3 linked regions of the Paraneptunicella aestuarii genome follow. The protein of the gene in region 3 interacts with the protein of the main gene of each other region in a pairwise test. Links are inferred from orthologs where the notes say so. Each region holds a gene or a part of one and is shown on either strand. Other genes may lie near its edges.

Evidence for each region.
Region 1: the proteins of lpdA (region 3) and uvrD interact in binary tests that used the Escherichia coli proteins (3 or more experiments, as listed by UniProt). The link is inferred for Paraneptunicella aestuarii from one-to-one orthologs.
Region 2: the proteins of lpdA (region 3) and odhB interact in binary tests that used the Escherichia coli proteins (3 or more experiments, as listed by UniProt). The link is inferred for Paraneptunicella aestuarii from one-to-one orthologs.

Annotation. Positions count from the first base shown.
Region 1 is NZ_CP074570.1:273,915-281,938, reverse strand. The notes cover bases 1,555-4,550. They hold uvrD (DNA helicase II), read right to left. Parts: upstream 4,139-4,550; coding sequence 1,970-4,138; downstream 1,555-1,969. Other genes in these bases: KIH87_RS01205 (DMT family transporter), read right to left, coding at 4,257-4,550; KIH87_RS01215 (response regulator), read right to left, coding at 1,555-1,911. Outside these bases: EamA family transporter RarD, read left to right, coding at 1-673; more of KIH87_RS01215, read right to left, coding at 664-1,554; more of KIH87_RS01205, read right to left, coding at 4,551-5,150; KIH87_RS01200 (GNAT family N-acetyltransferase), read right to left, coding at 5,137-5,595; KIH87_RS01195 (MJ1255/VC2487 family glycosyltransferase), read right to left, coding at 5,790-6,866; KIH87_RS01190 (phosphatase PAP2 family protein), read right to left, coding at 6,892-7,404; ribonuclease E activity regulator RraA, read left to right, coding at 7,854-8,024. UniProt on the Escherichia coli protein: A helicase with DNA-dependent ATPase activity. Unwinds DNA duplexes with 3'-5' polarity. Translocates on single-stranded DNA with 3'-5' polarity. Initiates unwinding more efficiently from a nicked substrate than double-stranded DNA.
Region 2 is NZ_CP074570.1:2,317,174-2,325,035, reverse strand. Bases 1,746-4,579 are described here. They hold odhB (2-oxoglutarate dehydrogenase complex dihydrolipoyllysine-residue succinyltransferase), read right to left. Parts: upstream 3,990-4,579; coding sequence 2,502-3,989; downstream 1,746-2,501. Other genes in these bases: KIH87_RS09575 (2-oxoglutarate dehydrogenase E1 component), read right to left, coding at 3,999-4,579; sucC (ADP-forming succinate--CoA ligase subunit beta), read right to left, coding at 1,746-2,349. Outside these bases: sucD (succinate--CoA ligase subunit alpha), read right to left, coding at 311-1,183; more of sucC, read right to left, coding at 1,183-1,745; more of KIH87_RS09575, read right to left, coding at 4,580-6,824; KIH87_RS09570 (succinate dehydrogenase iron-sulfur subunit), read right to left, coding at 7,013-7,723; sdhA (succinate dehydrogenase flavoprotein subunit), read right to left, coding at 7,738-7,862. UniProt on the Escherichia coli protein: E2 component of the 2-oxoglutarate dehydrogenase (OGDH) complex which catalyzes the second step in the conversion of 2-oxoglutarate to succinyl-CoA and CO(2).
Region 3 is NZ_CP074570.1:3,983,074-3,990,942, reverse strand. Bases 1,910-4,750 are described here. They hold lpdA (dihydrolipoyl dehydrogenase), read left to right. Parts: upstream 1,910-2,539; coding sequence 2,540-3,961; downstream 3,962-4,750. Other genes in these bases: KIH87_RS15355 (calcium-binding protein), read right to left, coding at 4,117-4,750; aceF (dihydrolipoyllysine-residue acetyltransferase), read left to right, coding at 1,910-2,253. Outside these bases: aceE (pyruvate dehydrogenase (acetyl-transferring), homodimeric type), read left to right, coding at 1-555; more of aceF, read left to right, coding at 577-1,909; more of KIH87_RS15355, read right to left, coding at 4,751-5,109; KIH87_RS15350 (M12 family metallo-peptidase), read right to left, coding at 5,169-6,473; KIH87_RS15345 (two-component regulator propeller domain-containing protein), read left to right, coding at 6,700-7,869. UniProt on the Escherichia coli protein: Lipoamide dehydrogenase is a component of the glycine cleavage system as well as of the alpha-ketoacid dehydrogenase complexes.

The sequences.
Region 1 (8,024 bases), 3.7 Mb from region 3 along the record:
CGGTTTTCTATTGGCTGGTAACTGGTTACTCTTTATCTGGGCGGTAAACCACGATCACCTGCTGGACGCCAGTTTAGGCTACTACATTAACCCACTACTCAATGTGTTTCTGGGCTATATGTTTTTAGGTGAACGACTACGCCCTATGCAGCTACTTGCCGTTGGCTCTGCAGCGTTGGGCGTTGCCATACTGATCCTGTCCTACGGAAAATTTCCCTGGATAGCCTTAGTGCTAGCGTTTAGCTTTGGCATTTATGGATTATTGCGCAAGAAGATACCTGTGGAATCAGCCCCAGGATTATTAATCGAAAGCTCTATGCTACTGCCTATTGCTTTAGGGTATTGGGCCTTCTTTGCTTCTGCCAATAGCAATATGCTCAACAATGATTTGGCAATTAATTTAATTCTACTCAGTGCAGGGCTAGTGACCACCATACCGCTGATCTGCTTCAATGCCGCAGCCAAACGCATTCAATATTCTACTTTGGGATTTTTCCAATATTTGGCTCCCAGTATGATGTTTGCATTAGCAGTAATACTCTATGGGGAACCATTAGACCAAGCGCGATTAGTCACCTTCGCATTTGTTTGGTTGGGGTTGGCGATTTATACCTGGGACTCGCTAAAACACTATCGAAGAAATAGAAAAGCAAAGAAACAAAGTCAGGAATAAACGATCTGGTTATCGCCTTTTTCTTTTGCTTTTTGCAGGTTGGTGTCAGCAAAGTGCAGGGTTTCTTTAATATCGCCGTTAAAGTGCCCACTGATGCCAACATTAACAGCAAACCCCACAAACTGACCGCCAACATCAATTTTGCTTTGCGCCACTTCCATGCAAAAAGTGCGGTATTGTTCCAGCAGGTTCTCCGTATCTTGCCCGGAAGAATAAATACAAAACTCTTCACCACCAAAACGCGATATATGACAATCGGTGAAATATTTCTCTATTAGCTTGGCGATGGATTTTAAGACATTATCACCCGCTTCATAACCGTATTGCTTGTTAATCCACTTCACCTGATCAACATCAACAATACCTAGAATGACATTTCCCGGGGCGATTCGAAGGTTTGCCTGAATGCGAGTAAAGAAGTGACGTCGATTCGGCAGCCCCGTTAAATAATCGGTATTCGACGCTCTACGAATGGCCTCAATACTTTCGACATATTCGATGTTCTGCATTACCCGACAAAAGAATTCTTCATGGCAGTAAGGCTTGTTCAGGTAGTCATTTGCTCCACTTTTGATAAAGCGCGCAGATAGCGCCGAACTACCCTTCCCGGACAAACCAATAATCGCCAAATCATCTTTAGATATAGTACGCCGAATTTCAGCCACCATTTCTAATCCCGTCATGTTCGGCATATTTTCGTCGGTAATCACCAATTTGATGTTTTTATACTGACGCAAAGCCGCTAAGCCTTCTTCTCCGTCTTCGGCTTCATAGGTATTGAAATTATGGCGTTTCAACAAAGACGAAATCATGGTGCGACTCAATCTTGAATCATCAACCACCAGCACACCGATTTCCCGGTTTTTATCCAGTCTCTGCACCAAACGCACCAGATATTCATAAACCTGAGCGTTTTCTTTGGGAATATAATCAACAACATCCTTTGCCAAAACATTAGTGCGCGTGACTTCATCCAGTCTGCCAGTAATAACAATGGTGGGAACATTATACTCAATAGAGAAATCGATAGCTTCACCTTCAGGTGCATCAGGCAAGCAGTAATCAACGACTGCACACAAATACTCATCAGACCCCGAGCGAGATAATACCTCTCTGGCTTCCCTTAAGCTCGCAGCACCAATAGGCTCAAGATCTGCGCCTTTAAGCAGATGCTTGATGACCTTCATACTGGTAATGGAATCTTCAATCACCAGAACTTTGCGCTTTGATTCGTGCATAGTGTTTGTTTCGAGGAAAAATAGACCCGATTATGACGCAGAAACTACGTCTTTTTAATTAGACTTTAGTCAAAGTGGTATAGCCTAAAAACAGCCACTTTGTCCCATGATTTTCAAAATTCACCTGAACTCGTGCGTTTTCACCACTGCCTTCATAGTTCAATACCACGCCTTCATCAAATTTAGGATGCCTGACACGCTCACCCAAACTAAAACCTGTCGATTCAAACGCTTCATGGGATGCCATGTTACTGTAACTTTTCTGTACAGGTCTGGAAACCGTTGAGCGCAGGCGCACTTCTTCTAAACATTTTGCCGGCATTTCACGAATAAAACGTGAAGGTGTGTGATATTTATCTTGCCCATACAAGCGACGGTTCTCGGCATAAGTAATAAACAACCTTTGCATCGCACGTGTCATTCCAACGTAGCACAAACGACGCTCTTCTTCCAATCGCCCAATATCCTCGGCACTTTGCATACTGGGGAACATACCTTCTTCCACGCCAGTCAAAAATACCTGTGGAAACTCCAATCCTTTAGCAGAGTGGATCGTCATTAATTGCACTGCCGACTCATGAGTATCAGCCTGAGTTTCTCCCGCATCTAACGAAGCCTGAGCCAGGAAAGCCGCCAATGGCGTCATATTTTCATCTTCCTCGGCCTGAACAAACTGCTCACAAGCGGTGACAAGTTCTTGCAAGTTCTCAACCCGGGTTTCGCCTTTTTCGCCCTTCTCAGACTGATACATGGCTAAAATTCCCGATTTCTGCATAATAACTTTCGCTTGTTCCTGCAAGCTTGCACCACCAACGGCTTGCTCTAAAGACAGGATCAAATCCACAAAGCTTTGTAATGCATTGGTCGCTCTTCCCGTTAAGCGTTTTTCTTGCAGCATTAACATACTGGCTTGCCATAGCGACTTCTGCGTTGCCCGCGCGGCTTCACGTATTTGCGCTACAGTCTTATCACCTAAACCTCTGGCTGGCACATTAATAATGCGCTCAAAAGCTGCGTCATCCAAAGGATTATTAACCATACGCATGTAGCCTAGTGCGTCTTTGATTTCCTGACGCTCAAAAAAGCGCACGCCGCCATAAATACGGTAAGGCAACCCTGCATGTAACAAAGCCTCTTCTAATACCCGTGATTGAGCATTATTACGATACAAAATGGCGTTCTCATCCGGCGAGCCACCTTTGTCAATCCAGGACTCGATTTGCCCTACAACGAAACGCGCTTCATCGACTTCGTTAAAACCGGCGTACAAACGGATCAACTCACCATCACCAGACTCAGTCCACAGATTCTTGCCAAGTCTGCCTGAGTTGTTATCGATCACCGCATTCGCGGCATTCAGGATATTGCCGGTAGAGCGATAATTCTGCTCTAATCGAACCGTTTGAGCCTTGGGAAAATCACGCAAAAAATGATGTATGTTTTCGACGTTTGCGCCACGCCAACCGTAAATGGATTGATCATCGTCGCCGACAATCATCATATTGTTGCTGTCGCAGCATAACAAACGTAACCAGGCGTATTGAATGTTGTTAGTGTCTTGAAATTCGTCGACCAGAATCGTTCTAAAACGCTGTTGGTAATGCGCCAAAATATGCGGATTATTTAACCAAAGCTCATAAGCACGCAGCAATAATTCAGCAAAATCCACTAACCCCGACAAATCACAAGCGTCCTGATATGCCTGATAAATATCGCGCATACGTTTACGTTCGGGATTATCCCCCACATCAACATGCTTGGGGCGTAATCCTTCGTCTTTATTAGCATTAATAAACCATTGAATTTGCTTGGGTTGCCAAAGCTTTTCATCCAGATTCAAAGACTTAAGCACGCGTCGAATTAAGCGATATTGATCGTCAGAGTCCAGTATCTGGAAATGCTCAGGTAAGCCCGCATCCTGATAATGACTGCGTAAAAGACGATGCGCTAAACCGTGGAAGGTGCCCATCCACATATGCTGTAAAGGAATGCCCAACAAATGCTCAACACGCCCGCGCATTTCACGGGCAGCTTTGTTGGTAAACGTAACAGCCAGAATGTTACGGGGAGAAATGGCTTCAACCTGAACCAGCCATGCAATACGATGTACTAGCACCCGGGTTTTACCGCTTCCAGCTCCCGCCAAAATGAGCAGGTCGGAAGCAGGGGCGGTCACAGCGTCACGCTGCTTGTCGTTCAGGTTATCCAGTAAGTGGGATACATCCATGGGCAATATGTCTTTTATCTGGTTTTTATCTGAAAATTGCCCGGATTATACCTTTAAATACTGGTTATTTATACACTCTATTAACGGGAAACGTTTCCTCACCCTTCAAGTGATTTCGTCAACCTTCCTGCTCCAGCTTTAAAATAGAAAGTTTGTGCTCTTTACGTGACTGCCACAAAATCGGTAACACTATCAAACTAATCCCCAGTAACGTGCGCCAACCAATAATTTCATGGAATATCAACCAACCCATTAGCGCGGCAAAGACTAAACCTGAATATTCTGCGATAGTCACGGCTCCTGCGTCGGCATGGCGATAAGCAAAAACACAACAAATCTGATAAATTCCTATGCCCAAGGCACTTCCTACGCCCAGATACAGCAAGTCCATCGACATGTCTCGCCAATCAAATAATGCACCAATGCCTAAAAAGGGCATTGAGAACAGCGTACTCCAGAAAAGAACGGTGATCGACGATGAGTGAGTAGGAACTAATCTCGCTGATAAGTTATAGACAGCAATGCACAATGCAGCGATAAGCCCGGCAATGGCTCCCCAGCCAAAATCATCGGGTTTCAGCGCAACAATCACCCCTAAAAAGCACAAGAAAACGTTAATCACCCTATGCCGATAGATAGGCTCTCTCATCCACAGGGTCGCTAAAATTAGCGTAAACACTGGCGCTGCATAAAAAACCACATGAGCGGTCGCCAAAGGCAAACTGGTTAAGGCAACAACCACACAAGCGCTACCAACCACCGTTAGCAAACCTCGAAACAAATAAATCTTTGGTGTTTCCAAACGCCGGCGAGAAAACGGCTGACGCAAAAAGATAGGCAGCAAAAAGACAATAATGATTATTTGCCGGATAAATACGTATTGATAAATGCCCGCGGTGTCTGAAAACCACTTTACGATAGCATCAGCACCGACACCAAACAGGTTCCCCAACAACAACCAGACAATTGCCAGTAATGCACCAGAAATTCCAACTTTTTCAACCTTGTCCATCTCTCACCATATGAATATGAGGAATACCATCCTCAATATACTCCTCTCCTATCGCCTTAAAGCCGTGCGCCCCATAAAATTCCTGCAAGTGAGACTGTGCGCCAATCTTAATGTTGTAGTCAGGCCAAAGTTGCTTACAGATTTGAATGGAATTGCTAACCACGTCATGCCCCAATCCCTGCCCTCGATGCTTATCTGAGGTGAGAATTCGCCCGATACTGCTATAACCCGAATAAGACGCTCCTGGCGCCAATATACGGGAATATCCAGCTAACTCATTACCATCCATCAACATAAAATGGCGTGTTTCCGGTAGCGTATCCAAATCATCCATATCCTGGTAGTAACAGGTTTGTTCAACCACAAACACCGCGCTTCGGAGCTGCAATACCTTATACAACTGCTTAGGTGCAAAATCGTTAAATTGATAAATTTCCTGTTCCATAACCAACTACCATTTTGAGGATGAATAAACCCAATCTTCCCAACATGAAACGCAGGGAAAGAAACCATAAATATAGAGTAAAAAAGCGGGATCAGGAGCTTATCAGTACGAAGACTGAAATGGTAGATAACAAGAACTGAAAATGAGTTCAACCGCTCTTAAATAGAGACGCATAACCGTATGCAAGGATTTCGTTAGACCGGTGCTGATGTAAGCTTCACTAATTTACGGCGAACTTTCTCCGGAAACTTCACCTGTTTCCACAACTGCTCGCATACCGACTGAGTATCATTCCATTGCCGCGACAATATCCAATCCACCAATACTTTGGGGTCTTTAGGAAACTCAACAGGCTCGCCTTCTGGCTTGGATATCCATTTTTCAACAGCATCAACATCCAGAAAATCCATCGTGCTGCACAACTCTAATGTTTCCAGGGTAAGCGCGTTAGACAACTGCTCAAATTGCCCATGCAAAGGCTTGATTAGCAGCTTCTTTCCAAGTTGTAAGCACTCACTAGATAACTCAAAGCCACCATTAGCGATAACACCAGCACAGTGTTGTAGAGATTCATGGAATCGATCCTTGCCAGGACGACGCCATTTCAAGTTGCCCTCATCGGTTTCCACTTCCACATCAGGGTGATACACCTCGAAAGTTTGCTCACTTAAGCTTTCCAGTAACTCACGAATGCAATCTAAATGCTCAAAGGGTAAATAGACTAGAAAGTGCTGCCCAGCTTCGCTGTTTTGAAACTCATCTTCAATAAACGGCGGCATGATATTGTGACCAAAGTGATACCAGTGAACACCTAATTGAATCTGGGTTGGAGCAAAATATTGAGTGATAAGACGATCTAAAAACTTCTGCCCTCTTTTCGGCACTTTATGCATAAATGCAGCTTGGTGGCTGATAGAAATGGAAGGCACATTCTGACGACGCGAAGCCCAGGCAGAAATAGGTTCAAAATCATTTATCACTAAATCGTAACCAGCCAAATCCAACGCCTTCACATCACGAATAAACTCACCAGGACGATTAGACTTTACCGTCAACCATTTACTGATCGACCCGTTAGAATGAACAAAGGTTAAACCGCGTCGAGTTTGGTAATCACCAAAGATTTCCATGTCGAAATACTTGTCTGCATCACGACCGGAAAACAGGTAATCCACCTGAATCTCAGGATTGTTAGCAAATGCTCTCGCCATCACTCGAGCGCGAGTAATGTGCCCATTTCCAGTGCCTTGAACGCCGTAAAGAATCTTCATCATTTTTTCGCCTATATAAAAACGCCTACACCAGAATTTGAATACTCAGTTCAGAAATGAAGAAGCCTAAAAAGGCACCTGCCAGAATATCGGTTGGGTAATGCACACCCAATAACACTCTGGATAAGCCCACTGTCGAAGCCCATAAATAAACAAGAGGGGCAGCAAAGGGATAGAAATGCGCAAGTAACGAGGCCATTAAAAATGCTGCCGTTGTATGCCCCGAAGGCAAACTGAACTTATCGGACGGCTCTACGTAGGCGTTGAAATTCTTGAAGATGTCGCAAGGACGTTGGCGCTTAAACAACTTTTTCAAGATAACGAAAACCGGCAATTCCATGGAATAAGCCAGTAAACCAGTGTAAAGAAAAAGTGTGCCTTTACCGGGCTCAAACGCCCATAGTAATAGCGCGAGCACCAAATAAAGATATCCGTCGCCAGTTTTGGAAATCAGCCTGACCCAAGTACCGCTGCGGTCTGTCATCTTGCCAAACAACCAATAGAATAGTTGAGTGTCATATCGGGTTATCAGGTTCATTTTGTACGCACCCTTTTCTAACATACATGCATACTAAAATACCCTTATGAACTGCCTGTTACAGAAACACGACAATGGAATGACAATTAGATTGCATAAAAGTTACATGCTTGAGTGACACGCAAGGCGTGTTTATTTCTCGGAACAAGGCTGGTAAATTCCGCAAGCAATCAGTGAAAGCAGTGGCAAAAATGATCTGCCTCAAAAACCCCGATATCTTTCATAGTGTTATCGCTAGAGATGTTTAATAGAATAGGAAGATAATATTGAGACTGGTTTTCATAAAGCGAGCACAAATAAAAGAGCACAGCTCAAAAACGCCGCTGATTGCGAGTAACAATTTAAGGTTTATACTAGAGTGTGTTGGCCTGACCTGGGCTTGAAAACATATAGCCATGCCATCAGGAACAACGCTCTCTATTCGTGTAGTCTGTCAACTGGGAACTCCTATGCAATACAACACCTCGGAATTATGTGATTTATTTGCCGACAATATTGACGTTGTCGAGCCAATTTTTACCAGCTTCGGCGGCCGTGAGTCCTATGGCGGCGTAGTCACAACGGTGAAATGTTTTGAAGACAAAGGTCTGATCGACATTATTGTGCAGCAACCCGGGGAA
Region 2 (7,862 bases), 1.7 Mb from region 3 along the record:
TAACCGAGATGTTGTACAAGTGATATGAGATACCAAGCTGGATTAAAGGTTAAGGGTCGGGTTACAAAAATGAATATTCAGTCAATAAAGGAGTAGCGGCAAAGAATGCCGTTCGAGACTTCCCTGCTCTTTTACCTAAAAACAAAGATGTGCAAACCATCAAAAGAAAAGTGCAGGTATGTAATCAATGAACCAGAATCTAAATTTGTAAGCTTAGAGTTAGAAACGATTACACCTGAAATTAAAAAAGGCTCCGTATTAGGAGCCTCTTGTAAATAGAAAAATGTTTTCTATGTGATTACTGTCAGTATTACCAACCAGTAATTTCGCGTAGTGCGCTACCAATGTCAGCCAAAGAGCGAACGGTTTTAACGCCAGCCGATTCAAGTGCTGCAAACTTCTCGTCAGCAGTACCTTTACCGCCTGCGATAATCGCACCAGCATGGCCCATACGTTTGCCAGGAGGAGCAGTTACACCGGCGATATAAGATACAACCGGCTTGGTCACATTTTCTTTAATAAATGCTGCCGCTTCTTCTTCCGCAGTACCACCGATTTCACCGATCATGACGATCGCTTCAGTTTGAGGATCATCCTGGAACATTTTCAAAATATCAATGAAGTTAGAGCCAGGGATTGGATCACCACCGATACCAACACAGGTTGATTGACCGAAGCCTTCATCAGTAGTTTGCTTAACCGCTTCATAAGTCAATGTACCAGAGCGAGATACGATCCCCACTTTACCAGGCTTATGAATGTGACCAGGCATAATACCAATCTTACACTCACCCGGAGTGATAACACCCGGACAGTTAGGACCGATCATGCGAATGCCTTTGGTTTCAACGTATTCTTTTACATAAAGCATATCCAGAGTAGGAATACCTTCAGTAATACATACGATCAACTCGATGCCAGCATCAGCTGCTTCGATAATAGAATCTTTACAGAAAGGAGCTGGTACATAGATAACCGTGGCGGTCGCGCCAGTTGCTTCAACCGCGTCACGAACAGTGTTAAATACAGGCAAACCCAAGTGAGTTGTACCACCTTTACCCGGCGTTACACCACCAACCATTTGCGTACCGTATGCAATCGCTTGCTCAGAGTGGAAAGTACCTTGACCACCAGTAAAACCCTGGCAGATAACTTTGGTATCTTTATTAATCAGGACTGACATTATTTACCCTCCGCAGCAGCAACAACTTTCTTGGCTGCATCAGTAAGTGACTCAGCAGCAATAATATCCAAACCAGAGTTGGCAAGAACTTCACGACCTAATTCGGCGTTAGTACCTTCTAAACGAACAATAACGGGAACGTTTACACCGACTTCTTTCACTGCGCCAATAATACCTTCGGCAATCATGTCACAACGAACGATACCACCGAAAATGTTAACCAGTACCGCTTTAACCTTGTCATCAGACAAAATGATTTTGAATGCTTCAGCAACGCGTTCTTTGGTTGCACCACCACCAACATCAAGGAAGTTAGCCGGGCTACCACCGTGCAAATTAACGATGTCCATTGTACCCATCGCCAAGCCTGCACCATTAACCATACAGCCAACGTTTCCGTCTAATGCAACGTAGTTCAATTCCCACTGTGCTGCATGAGCTTCACGCGCATCTTCCTGAGAAGGATCTTGCATTTCTCGTAACTTGGGTTGACGGTACATAGCGTTGCTATCAATCGCTACTTTGGCATCAAGACAATGTAAGTTGCCATCAGTTTTGATAACCAGAGGGTTGATCTCAATAAGAGCAACGTCTAATTCTTCAAACATTTTCGCCAAGCCCATGAAGATATTGGTGAATTGTTTGATTTGAACGCCTTCCAAACCTAATTTAAAGGCCATTTCACGTGCCTGATAAGGCTGAGCGCCAACCAGAGGATCGATAGCAGCTTTCAAGATCTTTTCAGGAGTTTCTTCAGCAACGGTTTCGATTTCAACACCACCTTCGGTGGATGCCATGAACACAACTCGACGAGTCGTACGGTCAACAACCGCACCAAGATACAGCTCGTTGGCAATATCAGTGCATGATTCAACAAGAATTTTACTTACAGGTTGACCATTTTCATCAGTTTGGAAAGTAACCAGGTTCTTGCCTAACCAATTCTGAGCGAAAGCTTTGATATCGTCTTTACTCTTAACAAGCTTTACACCGCCAGCCTTACCACGGCCACCGGCATGGACCTGACATTTGACGACCCACTCAGAACCACCAATGCGGTCGGCGGCTTCTACAGCAGCTTGTGGCGTATCCGCAGGATACCCCTCTGAAACAGGTAAGCCATACTGCGCAAACAATTGCTTACCCTGATATTCATGCAAATTCATGGTGTTTTTTCCGTATTTAGATGAAAAACTTGTCGCCTTTGCGACTTAACTCAACTAGCCATAGCCGAAGCTATGTACGCTAATCCCTTATAAATAAACCGCCAGATTAACTGGCGGGGCGTCCTGCTAAACTTCAATTCTTTTAAAATCTGTTATACATCCAACAAAATACGTGTTGGATCTTCCAATAGTTCCTTAACAGTCACCAGGAAGCCGACAGATTCTTTACCATCGATAATACGGTGGTCATAAGACAAAGCTAAGTACATCATTGGAAGAATTTCCACTTTGCCATCTACTGCCATTGGGCGATCCTGTATTTTGTGCATTCCAAGAATTGCACTTTGAGGAGGATTAATAATAGGAGTAGACATCAAAGAACCAAATACGCCACCATTAGTGATGGTGAATGTACCGCCTTGCAATTCTTCCATAGACAACTTGCCGTCACGACCTTTAATAGCAAGGTTTTTAATACCCTTTTCAATCTCAGCCAAAGACAATTGATCACAATCTTTTAATACTGGTGTTACCAATCCACGAGGCGTAGAAACAGCCATAGAGATATCGAAATAGTTGTGATAGCAAATATCGTCGCCATCAATTGACGCATTCACTTCAGGGAATCGCTTCAACGCTTCAACAACTGCTTTCACGTAGAAAGACATGAAACCAAGACGAATGCCATGTTTCTTTTCAAATGCATCTTGATATTGCTTACGAATATCCATAATAGGTTTCATGTTAACTTCATTAAATGTCGTCAACATGGCCGTAGAATTCTTGGCATTTAACAAGCGAGTAGCGATAGTCTTACGCAAACGGGTCATAGGAACGCGTTTTTCTGTACGATCTACCATGCCAGTAACTGGAGCGGCAGCTGTAGAAGGTTGAGTTGTACTCGCTGCTGGCGCAGGAGCAGAACCACCTTTCAAATGTGCTTCCACATCTTCACGGGTAATACGACCATTTTTGCCCGTACCACGAATTGATGCAGGGTCGATATCTTTTTCAGCCAACAAACGACGAACTGACGGGCTAAGTGCTTCACTGTCAGAATCAGCTTCTGCTTCTGCTGCTGGTGCTGCCGCAGCAGGAGCCGCTCCGGCACCCGCTACAAATTTAGCGATAATTTGCTCAGCGTTTACCGTTTCGCCTTCCTGAGCCAGGATTTCACTTAAAGAGCCATCGGCAGGCGCGACAACTTCCAACACAACTTTGTCAGTTTCGATATCAACCAAATTTTGATCTCTGGAGACAGCTTCACCCGGCTGTACATGCCAGGTTGCAACAGTTGCATCAGCAACTGATTCAGGAAGAACCGGAACTTTAATATCCATGACTTCACCTTTAGAACTGGATTGAGATTTTGCTTCAGCAGCGGCAGGTTTAGCCTGACCGGCGCTTTCTTCCAATAATGCAATAACTTGTTCAGCTAAAACGGTATCACCTTCAGCACCGGTAATGCTGGAAATAACACCATCATTAGGCGCAACCACTTCCAACACAACTTTGTCGGTTTCAATATCAACCAAATTTTGGTCGCGAGATACTGTGTCACCTTGTTTTACATGCCAGGTTGCCACAGTGGCATCAGCTACAGACTCCGGCAACACGGGAACTTTAATTTCAATTGTCATGGTATTCCTTTAATTAATTTCTAGTGCTTCGGCAACAACCGCTTTTTGCTGTTGGTTGTGTATTGCCAGATAACCTACAGCAGGGGAAGACGATGCGGCACGGCCAGCATAAGTCACTTTTGCCCCTTCAGGGATGGCTTCAACAAAGTGATGTTGACTACAATACCAAGCTCCCTGGTTCTGAGGTTCTTCCTGACACCAAACCCAGTCTTTAACATGTTGATATTTTTGAACAATTGCTTTCATTTCCTCTTGAGGGAATGGGTACAACTGTTCAATACGGATAATGGCAACATCGGTTTGTTCATTCTTGCGGCGTTGTTCTAACAGGTCGTAGTAAACTTTGCCTGAACACATAACCACACGTTTTACGCCTGCCGGTTTAATCTCATCAATCTCATCAATCACTTCGTAGAAGCGACCTTCTGCCAACTCTTCCATGGAAGAGACAGCCAAAGGATGTCTTAACAATGATTTAGGTGACATGACGATCAATGGACGACGTAAAGGTCGGATGATCTGACGGCGCAACATGTTGTACACCTGCGAAGGTGTAGAAGGCACACAAACCTGCCAGTTGTGCCCAGCAGACAATTGCAGGAAACGCTCAAGACGCGCAGAACTGTGCTCTGGCCCCTGACCTTCATAACCATGAGGCAACAATAAGGTTAGACCGCACAAACGTCCCCACTTATGCTCACCAGATGATAAGAACTGGTCGATGACAACCTGAGCGCCGTTAGCAAAGTCACCAAACTGAGCTTCCCACAGTACCAAAGAACCGGGTTCTGCTGTTGCATAACCGAATTCAAAAGCCATGGCCGCCGCTTCAGACAATACAGAGTCATAGATTTCTATTTTCCCTTGCTTGTCACTAATATATTCCAGTGGCATATATTCAGCAGCGTCAGTTTGATTATGTAATACAGCGTGGCGATGGAAGAAAGTACCACGTCCACTATCCTGACCAGTCAAACGGATATTATGACCCGCTTCAAGAATAGTGCCGTAAGCCAATGTTTCAGCCGCACCCCAATCAAGCAGTTTTTCCCCTGCCATCATAGCTTCACGATCCTGATACAGCTTACGCACTCGTGAATGAAGTTTAAACGATTCCGGGTACTCACAAATCTTGGTACCGATACGCTTCAATTCACTCACAGAAACCGCGCCCTCATAGGCAACGTTCCACTCATTCCCGATATAAGGGCTCCAATCAACAGAATGTTCTGTCATTGGACGCCATTCAGGAACAACGCAAGCACCGTGATCCAATGCTGCGCGATACTCATTGACTAACTTATCAACTTCATGCTCTTCAATCACACCTTGAGCAATAAGTTGTTCAGCATAAAGTTGACGAGGAACAGGATGTTTCTTGATTTTCTGGTACATCAACGGCTGAGTTGCATTGGGCTCATCCGCTTCGTTGTGACCGTGACGACGGTAACACACCAAATCAATCACAACATCGCGTTTAAAGGTATTGCGATAATCCAACGCCAGCTGTGATACGAAAAGCACTGCTTCCGGATCATCAGCATTTACGTGAAAAATCGGAGCCTGAACCATCTTGGCGATATCAGTACAATACTGGGTGGAACGAGTATCAATGGTTTTGGATGTAGTAAAACCAACCTGGTTGTTCACCACTATGCGCACTGTACCGCCCACTTTAAAGCCACGGGTTTGTGACATATTAAAGGTTTCTTGTACAACACCCTGACCCGCAATAGCTGAGTCACCGTGAATGGTAATTGGAAGAACCATGGAACCATTGTCGCATTCACGACGATCCAGGCGCGCTCTTACCGATCCCATTACCACCGGATTAACGATCTCAAGGTGAGATGGGTTAAAGGCTAGCGCCAAGTGAACATTGCCACCCGGTGTTGAGAAATCAGAAGAAAAACCTGAGTGGTACTTAACGTCACCCATGCCCAATGATTCATCATGTTTACCTGAGAATTCATCGAACAGGACTGATGGATTTTTACCCATCACGTTAACCAACACGTTCAAACGACCACGGTGAGCCATACCGATAACCACTTCTTTGGCACCGTTTTTACCCGCGTGTTTGATCAAGCCTTTCAACATTGGAACCAGTGCATCACCACCTTCCAATGAAAAACGTTTAGCGCCCGGGAATTTAGCCCCAAGGTATTTTTCCATACCGTCAGCCGCGACCAGACCTTTCAAAATGTCGATCTTGGTTTCACGATCAAATTTAGGTGTGGACTGGGCACCTTCAAAATATTTTTGGATCCAGCGCTTTTCTTCCGTATTGGTGATGTGCATGTACTCAGCACCAATGGAATTACAGTAGGTTCGATTCAGCGACTTATATAACTCGCCAAGCGTCATCTGCTCTTGACCGACGGCATAAGAGCCTACGTTATATACGCTATGAAAATCTTCTTCAGATAGGTTGTGATATGACAGTTCAAGATCTCTTACACGCTCTTGATGCCATAACCCCAGAGGATCGAGATTGGCATGTTGATGCCCTCGAAAGCGATAGGCATTGATTAGCTGTAGAACTTTAACCTGTTTTTGGTCAGCTTCGGTTGCAACTTGTTTACTGGCGGCAACAGGCATTTTAGCCTTTAAACCTTGCTCGGCCATTAAACGGAACTGGTTACGCACTTCACTGTGTTTGGTTTCCAGTGCTACTCCGTCTACTTTCGGCAATTTGTCGAAAACTTCTCTCCAATCCTCACTGACACTCAGTGGATTGTCCAGATAAGCTTCGTATAATTCCTCTACGTAAGCAGCGTTACCCCCAGCCATGTGAGACGATTCCCACCATGCTTTCATCACGCTTTCGTGCATCGTTTGCCCTTTCTCAAACAAATATTAATCGTTAATGGTTGCAGTATAGCCAAAGATCCCATGCACACACAGACAAGCCGTTATGAGCGGAGTGCACTGTTTAAGACATGCTTTGAATACTTCGTTTACTATGCCTTCTTCCTTGCTATGTGGATCTTGCCAAAGCCAGATCCACATTTGCATTCCTGTTACATCGCTCGTTGCAATAACATAGATTTAATCTGACCAATTGCTTTAGTCGGATTCAATCCTTTTGGACATACACTCACACAGTTCATGATGCCGTGGCAGCGGAATACGCTAAACGCATCATCAAGTTCACTCAAACGAGCTTCGGTGGCTGTATCCCTGCTATCAGCAAGAAAACGATATGCATGTAACAGACCCGCAGGTCCAATAAACTTATCTGGATTCCACCAGAAAGACGGGCACGATGTAGAACAACATGCACACAAGATACATTCATACAAACCGTCAAGCTTTTCACGCTCTTCTGGAGATTGCAGATATTCTCTTGCAGGCGGTTGTTTACTGTCATTAATCAAAAACGGCTTGATCTTCTCGTATTGAGTGTAGAACTGGGTCATGTCGATAACCAGATCTCTCACTACAGGCAAACCAGGTAAAGGACGAATAACAATTGTGCCATTCCCCAGGTCTGACAATGGAGTAATACAAGCCAACCCATTCTTACCATTCATGTTTACGCCATCTGAACCACAAACACCTTCACGGCAAGAACGTCTAAAAGACAATGTTGGATCTTGCTCTTTTAATAATAAGAGTGCATCCAACACCATCATGTCCTGACCTTCTTCAACCTCTAGCTTGTAAGACTGCATACGAGGCGCATTATCAACATCAGGATTGTATCGATAAACTGAAAATTCACGCATCATGGATGAAATACCTCTTAATAAGTACGAGCTTTAGGTGGAAACGCTTCGCGAGTCTTAGGCGACATGTTTACTTCACGCTTAATCATAGACTCATCACTCGGTTTATAAATCGAGTGGCACAACCAGTTCTCGTCATCAC
Region 3 (7,869 bases):
GAAGGTATCGTAAAAGGTATCTATAAACTGGATGATGTGGTTGCCAAAGACGCTAAAGCTGAAGTGAAGCTACTTGGTTCCGGCACTATTTTGTTACAGGTGCGTGAAGCTGCGAAGTTGTTGCAAGAAGAGTTTGGCATTAGTTCTGAGGTTTACAGTGTGACCTCGTTCAACGAATTGGGTCGTGATGGCCTGGATGTTGAGCGTTACAACATGCTGCACCCTGATGGTAATCAGAAAACGCCTTATATCACCAAAGTATTGGAGAAAGGCAATAAAGGGCCAACGATCGCTGCCACTGACTATCTGAAAGCTTATTCTGATCAGGTTCGAGCCTTTGTCCCGGGCGCTTATAAAGTGTTGGGTACAGACGGTTTCGGTCGTTCTGACAGCCGCGCTAACTTGCGTCATCACTTTGAAGTGGATGCCAAGTACATCGCCATCGCCAGCTTGTATGAATTAGTGAAAGCCGGTGATTTGGATAAATCCGTTCTGGTTGATGCGATGCAACGTTTCGACATCAATCCAGAGAAGATCAACCCGCTTTACGCGTAATTAGGAACAGGAGAACTTCTGATGGCAACTATGAAAGATGTACTCGTTCCTGATGTGGGCGGTGATGAAGTTGAAGTGATTGAAATCTGTGTCGCAGTTGGCGATACAGTCGAAGCAGAAGAAGCACTTATTACGGTTGAAAGTGATAAGGCCAGCATGGATATTCCGGCTCCTTTTAGCGGCGTTGTCGGCGAGATATTGGTTAAAGTGGGTGACAAAGTTAGTCAAAACACTTTGATCATGAAAATGTCTGGCGCGGATGCAGCGGCGGCTCCGGCAGAAGCTGTGCCTGAACCGGTTCAGGAAGAAGCAAAACCTGTAGAAGCTGCACCCGTTGCAGAATCTGCACCAGCACCAGTCGCGCCAGCTCCTGTCGCCAGTGGCGAGCCGAAAATTATTGAAGTCAAAGTGCCTGACATTGGTGATGCGTCGGATGTTGACGTGATTGAAGTGTTGGTTGCTGTAGGTGATGCTCTGGAAGAAGAACAGGGCTTAATTACGCTTGAAACAGACAAGGCTACGATGGATGTTCCTGCGCCACAAGCGGGAGTCGTTAAAGAATTGAAAGTAAAAGTAGGCGATAAGGTTTCGCAAGGTTCATTGGTGTTGTTACTGGAAGTGGCAGGAGCGGTATCTGCTCCTGTGCAAGCGCCTGTTGCGGCTCCTGAACCTGTTGCCAGTACCGCCGTCTCAGCACCGGTTCAAGCGGCTCCAATTAAAGCGCCACCTGTACCTCATCACCCTTCCGCGGGTGAAAAAGAGAAAAGCGGCAAAGTGCATGCGTCGCCTTCCGTGCGTCGTTTAGCACGAGAGTTTGGTGTTGATTTGAGTCTGGTTAATGGCTCAGGACGCAAAGGCCGTGTCCTGAAAGAAGATGTTCAATCCTACGTGAAGTATGAACTGTCTCGACCCAAGATGAATGCAGGTTCTTCTGTTGCTTCTGGCTCAGGTGGTTTGCAAGTGCTCGCTCCACCAAAAGTGGATTTTGCCAAGTTTGGTGAAGTTGAAGAAGTGCCACTAACGCGCATTCAGAAGATTTCCGGGCCAAACCTGCATCGTAACTGGGTCACCATTCCTCATGTAACTCAATTTGAAGAAGCGGATATCACGGATGTTGAACAATTCCGTAAAGACCAGAATGCCATTGGGCAGAAGCAGAAGTCTGATGTGAAGATCACCCCGTTGGTTTTCATCATGAAGGCGGTTGCCAGTGCATTACAGGCTTATCCGGTATTTAATTCTTCTTTATCTGAGTCGGGCGAATCACTTATTCAGAAGAAGTACTATCATATTGGTATCGCGGTGGACACACCGGGAGGCTTGGTAGTGCCGGTGGTTCGTGATGTCGACAAAAAAGGCATCATGGAATTGTCGCGTGAGTTGATGGAAATCAGTGAGAAAGCACGCGATGGCAAACTGAAAGCGGTGGATATGCAGGGTAGCTGCTTCACTATTTCCAGCTTGGGTGGTATTGGTGGTACGGCATTTACGCCAATCGTTAATGCGCCAGACGTTGCTATTCTTGGTGTATCGAAGAGTGAAATTAAGCCGAAATGGAACGGCAAAGACTTTGAACCGAGACTGATGTTGCCATTATCGTTGTCATACGATCACCGTGTGATTGATGGGGCTGTAGCCGCTCGATTCGCTGTTCATTTGTCTGGGGTATTAGGTGATATACGCAGGTTGGTGCTTTAACAGGTAGAAACCTGCTTTAACCCTTTGCCTTATAGGGCGCAGCTCGTTAGAATTGCGCCCGCAAAGTATAAAAAATTGAATCCGGGCCAGAATTGAGAACATTTTGTCTCGGATTCGATATTTGTGTGTCGATGCCAAGGGATATAAAGGAAGGCAAGGAAGGCAATGAAGAGAAGAAACAGCAAAATAAGCGTAAAACAAAAGCGCAATAAAAGACATCGACACCACTATTAGTTAGATAGTTAGAACAATTAACCTTGTATCAAAAAGTCATTGAGGTCACCCCATGAGTGAAATGAAAACTCAGCTAGTTGTGCTGGGCGCCGGTCCAGGCGGATATTCTGCTGCTTTCAGAGCAGCTGATTTAGGCATTGAAACCGTTCTTGTAGACGCCAGAGAAACTCTTGGCGGTGTATGTTTGAACGTTGGTTGTATTCCATCTAAAGCGCTTTTGCACGTAGCAAAGGTGATTGACGATGCCAAAGAAATGGCCGCTCATGGTGTAACGTTCGGTGAACCTACAATTGATCTGGACAAGGTAAGAGGCTGGAAAGACTCTGTTGTTGGTCAATTAACCAAAGGTTTGGCTGGCATGTCTAAAATGCGTAAGGTCAAGCATGTACAAGGTTACGGTAAATTTACAGGTTCCAATACGCTGGAAGTTGAAGGTAAAGATGGCAAAACCACTATTACTTTCGACAATGCGATTATTGCAGCAGGTTCTGAGCCAGTAGCATTGCCTTTCATTCCTCATGACGACCCTCGTGTTATCGACTCAACTGGCGCTTTGGAAATGGCAGACATTCCAGCGAAAATGTTGGTATTGGGTGGCGGTATCATCGGTTTGGAAATGGGGACGGTTTACCGTGCTTTGGGTAGCCAGATTGATGTGGTTGAGTTCCTGGACCAACTTATCCCTGCTGCGGACAAAGACATCATCAAGATTTACCAGAAGTATGTAAAAGACAAATTCAACGTGATGTTGGAAACCAAAGTGACTGCGGTTGAAGCTAAAGACGATGGTTTGTACGTGACGTTCGAAGGCAAGCAAGCGCCTGCTGAACCTGTTCGTTACGACAAAGTATTGGTTGCGGTTGGTCGTCGTCCAAATGGTAAGTTGGTTGATGCTGACAAAGCGGGCGTTGCCGTTGATGAGCGTGGTTTCATCAATGTTGATAAGCAAATGAAAACCAACGTTGCTCACATTTACGCGATCGGTGACTTGGTTGGTCAACCTATGTTGGCGCACAAAGCGGTTCACGAAGGCCACGTAGCGGCAGAAGTTATCGCTGGTATGAAGCACTACTTCGATCCTAAGTGCATTCCATCAGTGGCTTACACTGACCCAGAAGTGGCATGGGTTGGCTTAACTGAAAAAGAAGCGAAAGAGCAGGGTGTTAATTACGAAACCGCTACTTTCCCTTGGGCTGCATCAGGCCGCGCCATTGCTTCTGGCAGAACTGAAGGTATGACCAAGTTGATTTTCGATAAAGACAGCCACCGTATTCTGGGCGGCGCGATGATCGGTATCAACGCAGGTGAAATGCTGGGCGAAATCGGCTTGGCAGTGGAAATGGGTGCAGATGCAGAAGATATCGCATTGACCATTCACGCTCACCCGACACTGAATGAGTCTATCGGTTTGGCTGCGGAAGTATACGAAGGCAGTATCACCGATTTACCTAACCCTAAAGCGAAAAAGAAATAGGCGAGTATTTAGAAGTGCTCAAGTAGTGCTTCTACGTTCCGCTTTCAGCCTTGAACTCGATAATTTTAGGCATAGCGAATTAAAAAAGGCCGCTGGGTAATCCCGAGCGGCCTTTTTGTTTGATAAATACGCGTCTTGTTTATTGAATATTCGGTTTATTGATTAACAAGACGTTGCTGCATTTCTCTGTTGCTCAACGTGCCATTTTCAAATTGGAAAGATGACATGCTGTTAAAAGAAGCGCCATCCAATGAACCAAGTTGAACACCATTTTGATTTGAAATGGCTACCTTGCTTCCTTGTTGAGTAAACTGCAAATCAAAGTCAGACATGCCAACAAACACTAATTGGTTGTTGCCTTGATAATCTGAAATGTTTACTCCTTGTTGCTCAGTCGATTCTTTCATCGACAGCAGATCCAGCTTCTCGGTTTGGGCAACATGAGCAGAGAGCATCCATTGAGCAGATTGAGATAAATCCATTTCTACAGATAGTGCCTTTTTCAACTTACCGGATTCATTTGTATTGTAGAACATGTAGACGTTGTTCTCTTCGCCGCCAAAGTAGGTTTGTCCTGCGTTGGATATCATTGTGCCGTTTACAGCAACCAGCATAATCACTTTGTCGTCACTACCCAGATTTACTCTTTGATCATGGTGATCCAACAGAGCAATAACGCTGCCTTTACTGGCGTCCAGCATATCGGTGCTGCCATCGCGTCCAATGATTCTGTTGTTGCCTGAACCGCCATATATTTCGTCTGTACCAGGGCCGCCATCCAGTGTATCGTCACCACTGGCACCATATAGAATGTCGTCGCCGCTACCACCAATTAGAAGGTCATTACCGTCGTTGCCACCTAGAATGTCGTTACCGCTACCACCGTGAATACAGTCATCGCCTTTGTTGGCGTACAGAGTGTCGTTACCACCTTCGCCAGTAATTGCGTCATTGTAGATTGATGCATGTCCGATTGAACCACTGTTTAGGTAAACGGTGTCGTCACCAGCAGTACCAGTGAGTATATTTCCTGGAGTACCAATTGGCATCGGGCAGAAATCTGCATAAGCTGCTGATGCATTAAATAGAGCCAGAGTGATAAGGCTGGCAGTGAAACCTTTGCTAATAAGTTTTGTATTTCTATTCATTTTTCTATCTCGTTTAATTTGTCTAAATTGAATTTTTCTTTTTTGTGAAGCGTTGTTTTTTAACGGAAACCAGCCATGACTGACTTTCTTACATCATGCACTCTTTCGTTATCTTCCAGAGCAGCTGTTCCAATGGTTGCACCTGAGTAGGTTTGATCATCTGTAGATAGCATTAGTATTCGCGTACCGGGGTTGGAATTGGTTGCCATAATGGATCTTATTCCTGCCCCAGTGTTCACATAGCCGTGTCCGTAAGCGTAAGGTGATGTGCTCGAATCGTGAGCTGCGTCGTGTCTGGCTCCAAATAAATGCCCTAATTCATGAGTGAAAGATTTTGTATATTCACAGCTCAAACCTGTGCTCATAATAAAAAATGCATTACTTGCTGATGCTTTGATGGCACTTGCTCTGCCACATAGACCAGAAGACGGGCCGTGTGCAATAAGCGCAACGACGTCAGCTCCTTGTACGTCACGGATGTAGCCGGCAAAGTCATCGAGATAGCCATCACTGGTATTAACCAAGCCAGTTAAATTGCTATTGAAATTGCTTAGCTCGCTCGTTCCAGTGTTATACATCCCCGCATTTTGTACTGTGATTGAGAGCCCGTTGTTGGCATATATTTGATTGGTGATACTTAAGTGGCTGTACATTCTGTCCAGCATTGAGTTTTGACCACCTTCTGCGGACACAGCTTCTGGCGTGGCGATTTGCATAATTCTGATAGTGGCTGAGGTTGCCGAAGGTGAAAGTTCAGAGCTTACTCTACTCGAGGTTTCTTCTTCACCTTTCAGTTGCGTCATATCGTTAGGTAAGTCTTCCTCAAGTAAATTCAGATAGTTGAGCTCAGTTAGAATGTATGCCCCTTCTTCTGTTGTACGAATTTCAAAATTTCTGTCACCAATATTAAATTGACCACGAACTCGATTGTTGTTTTTAACAAGGTTGATGTGGTTAAGATTGAGCTTTTTTTCACCTGGTTGCAGAGTTGAATTTACACCTGTCTCAATATATCCGGTCCAGGCTTGGTACTTACTACTCAACCAGTAACTTTCTGAGTTTTTGGCTGTAAAGGTCATTCCTGGGCCAAGATTGAGGTTAAGTGTTGAACTGGCTCCATCAATGGCACTTGTATTGATGTTGACTTGTTGAACAGAAATAACATTGGGGTCATTAACCAGTTTCAAGTAGACCGGGCTTTCTGAAATAGATGAGGAGCGAGATGTTTCATACGTGAAAAGATCGTTATTGTAGGTTTCCTTTTGTACCTGAGTGTTGAGTTCCATGTTTAAAGGCGTTGCATGAATTAATGGGCTGATGCTTATACAAGCAATAAACGCCGTGGCTAATTTGCTTTTTTTCATGGTTTGTCTCTTTTTATATCGTAAATGTCATAGTGATATTCATATTCCTGAAAGGGTTGTGCTATCCTTTTCGGATAATAAAGCTACCTATCAATGCGAGCTTGGTACATGCACATTTTTGACATTCGTCAGCAGGAATCCGACAACGTGCGTTCCAGTGAAGAAAACAATGACTTCTAAGTATTTGACTACGCTGTGTAGATGTATGGGGTATGCTTTATTGTTTATGTCCTTTCAAGGCTTTGGATTTTCACTGAATTATCACTTCACTAATTACACCTCTGCCGATGGACTGTCTGAAAATACGATTCGAGCGATTGTTCAAGACCGACGGGGCTTTATCTGGGTTGGTACAAATTCAGGGTTGAATCGGTTTGATGGCTATCAATTCACGACTTTTAAGTCAGGTGAAGGGGGAAGCAATACCCTATCTAGTGACCACATATTTGCTTTGTTTGAAGATCGGGATGGCATCATATGGATTGGCACGTTTAACGGGCTAAATCGCCTTGATCCAGAGACAATGAAGTTCACTCATTATCGTCACGATCCTATGAACGAGGATTCGTTAAGTAGTAATAAAGTTTCCCGAATCACACAAGACTCAAAAGGTTATCTTTGGATTAGCACTTATGGTGGTGGATTAAATCGTTTCGATCCGAAATCGGAACATGTTGTCCGATTTGTGCATGATGATAATGATCCGGATTCCTTAAATGGTGATCGTATTAGAGTGTTAGCTTTAGATAAAAATCGCCAGATATTATGGATAGGTACTAAAGAAAATGGCATAGGTAAGCTGGATTTAACGACACAGCATTTTCAAAAGTTAGAGATTGTAAATTTACCGAAAGGTGAGCCGTTAACGACCGGGGAAGTCAATGTTTTACATGTAGATAGTCAGGGCGTGTTATGGGCTGCAACAACGGATAAGGGATTATTGTGCATAGAAACCATGTCTGATGGTCGGGAACATTTGTGTCGTTCTCCATTTCCAGAAACGGCGGAAGTTTTTTCATTATTTGAAGATCTGGATGGCAATCTTTGGATTGATTCTGCGGATGGGTTGAAAGTATATCGCAGAGCATCTGGTGCTTATGTGTCGGTTAGAGCCCTTGGTAGAGGATTTTATGGCATTAATCGAATTAATCTTATTTATCAGGATCGAGACAAGCAACTTTGGTTTGGTTCCCACGCTCAAGGACTCTTCAAACTTAATCAGCAGAGTACGGCTTTCGCTCATTATCGCTATTTTGGTGTAGACAAAGCCACCCAGTCTAAAAATACGGTCAACGATATTATTGAAACCGCTAATGGCGAAATTTGGATTGGAACCGAGAATGGGTTACACATACTGTCTCAGAAGTTAGTGTTTCAGCGGCAGATCTGGGGGCGA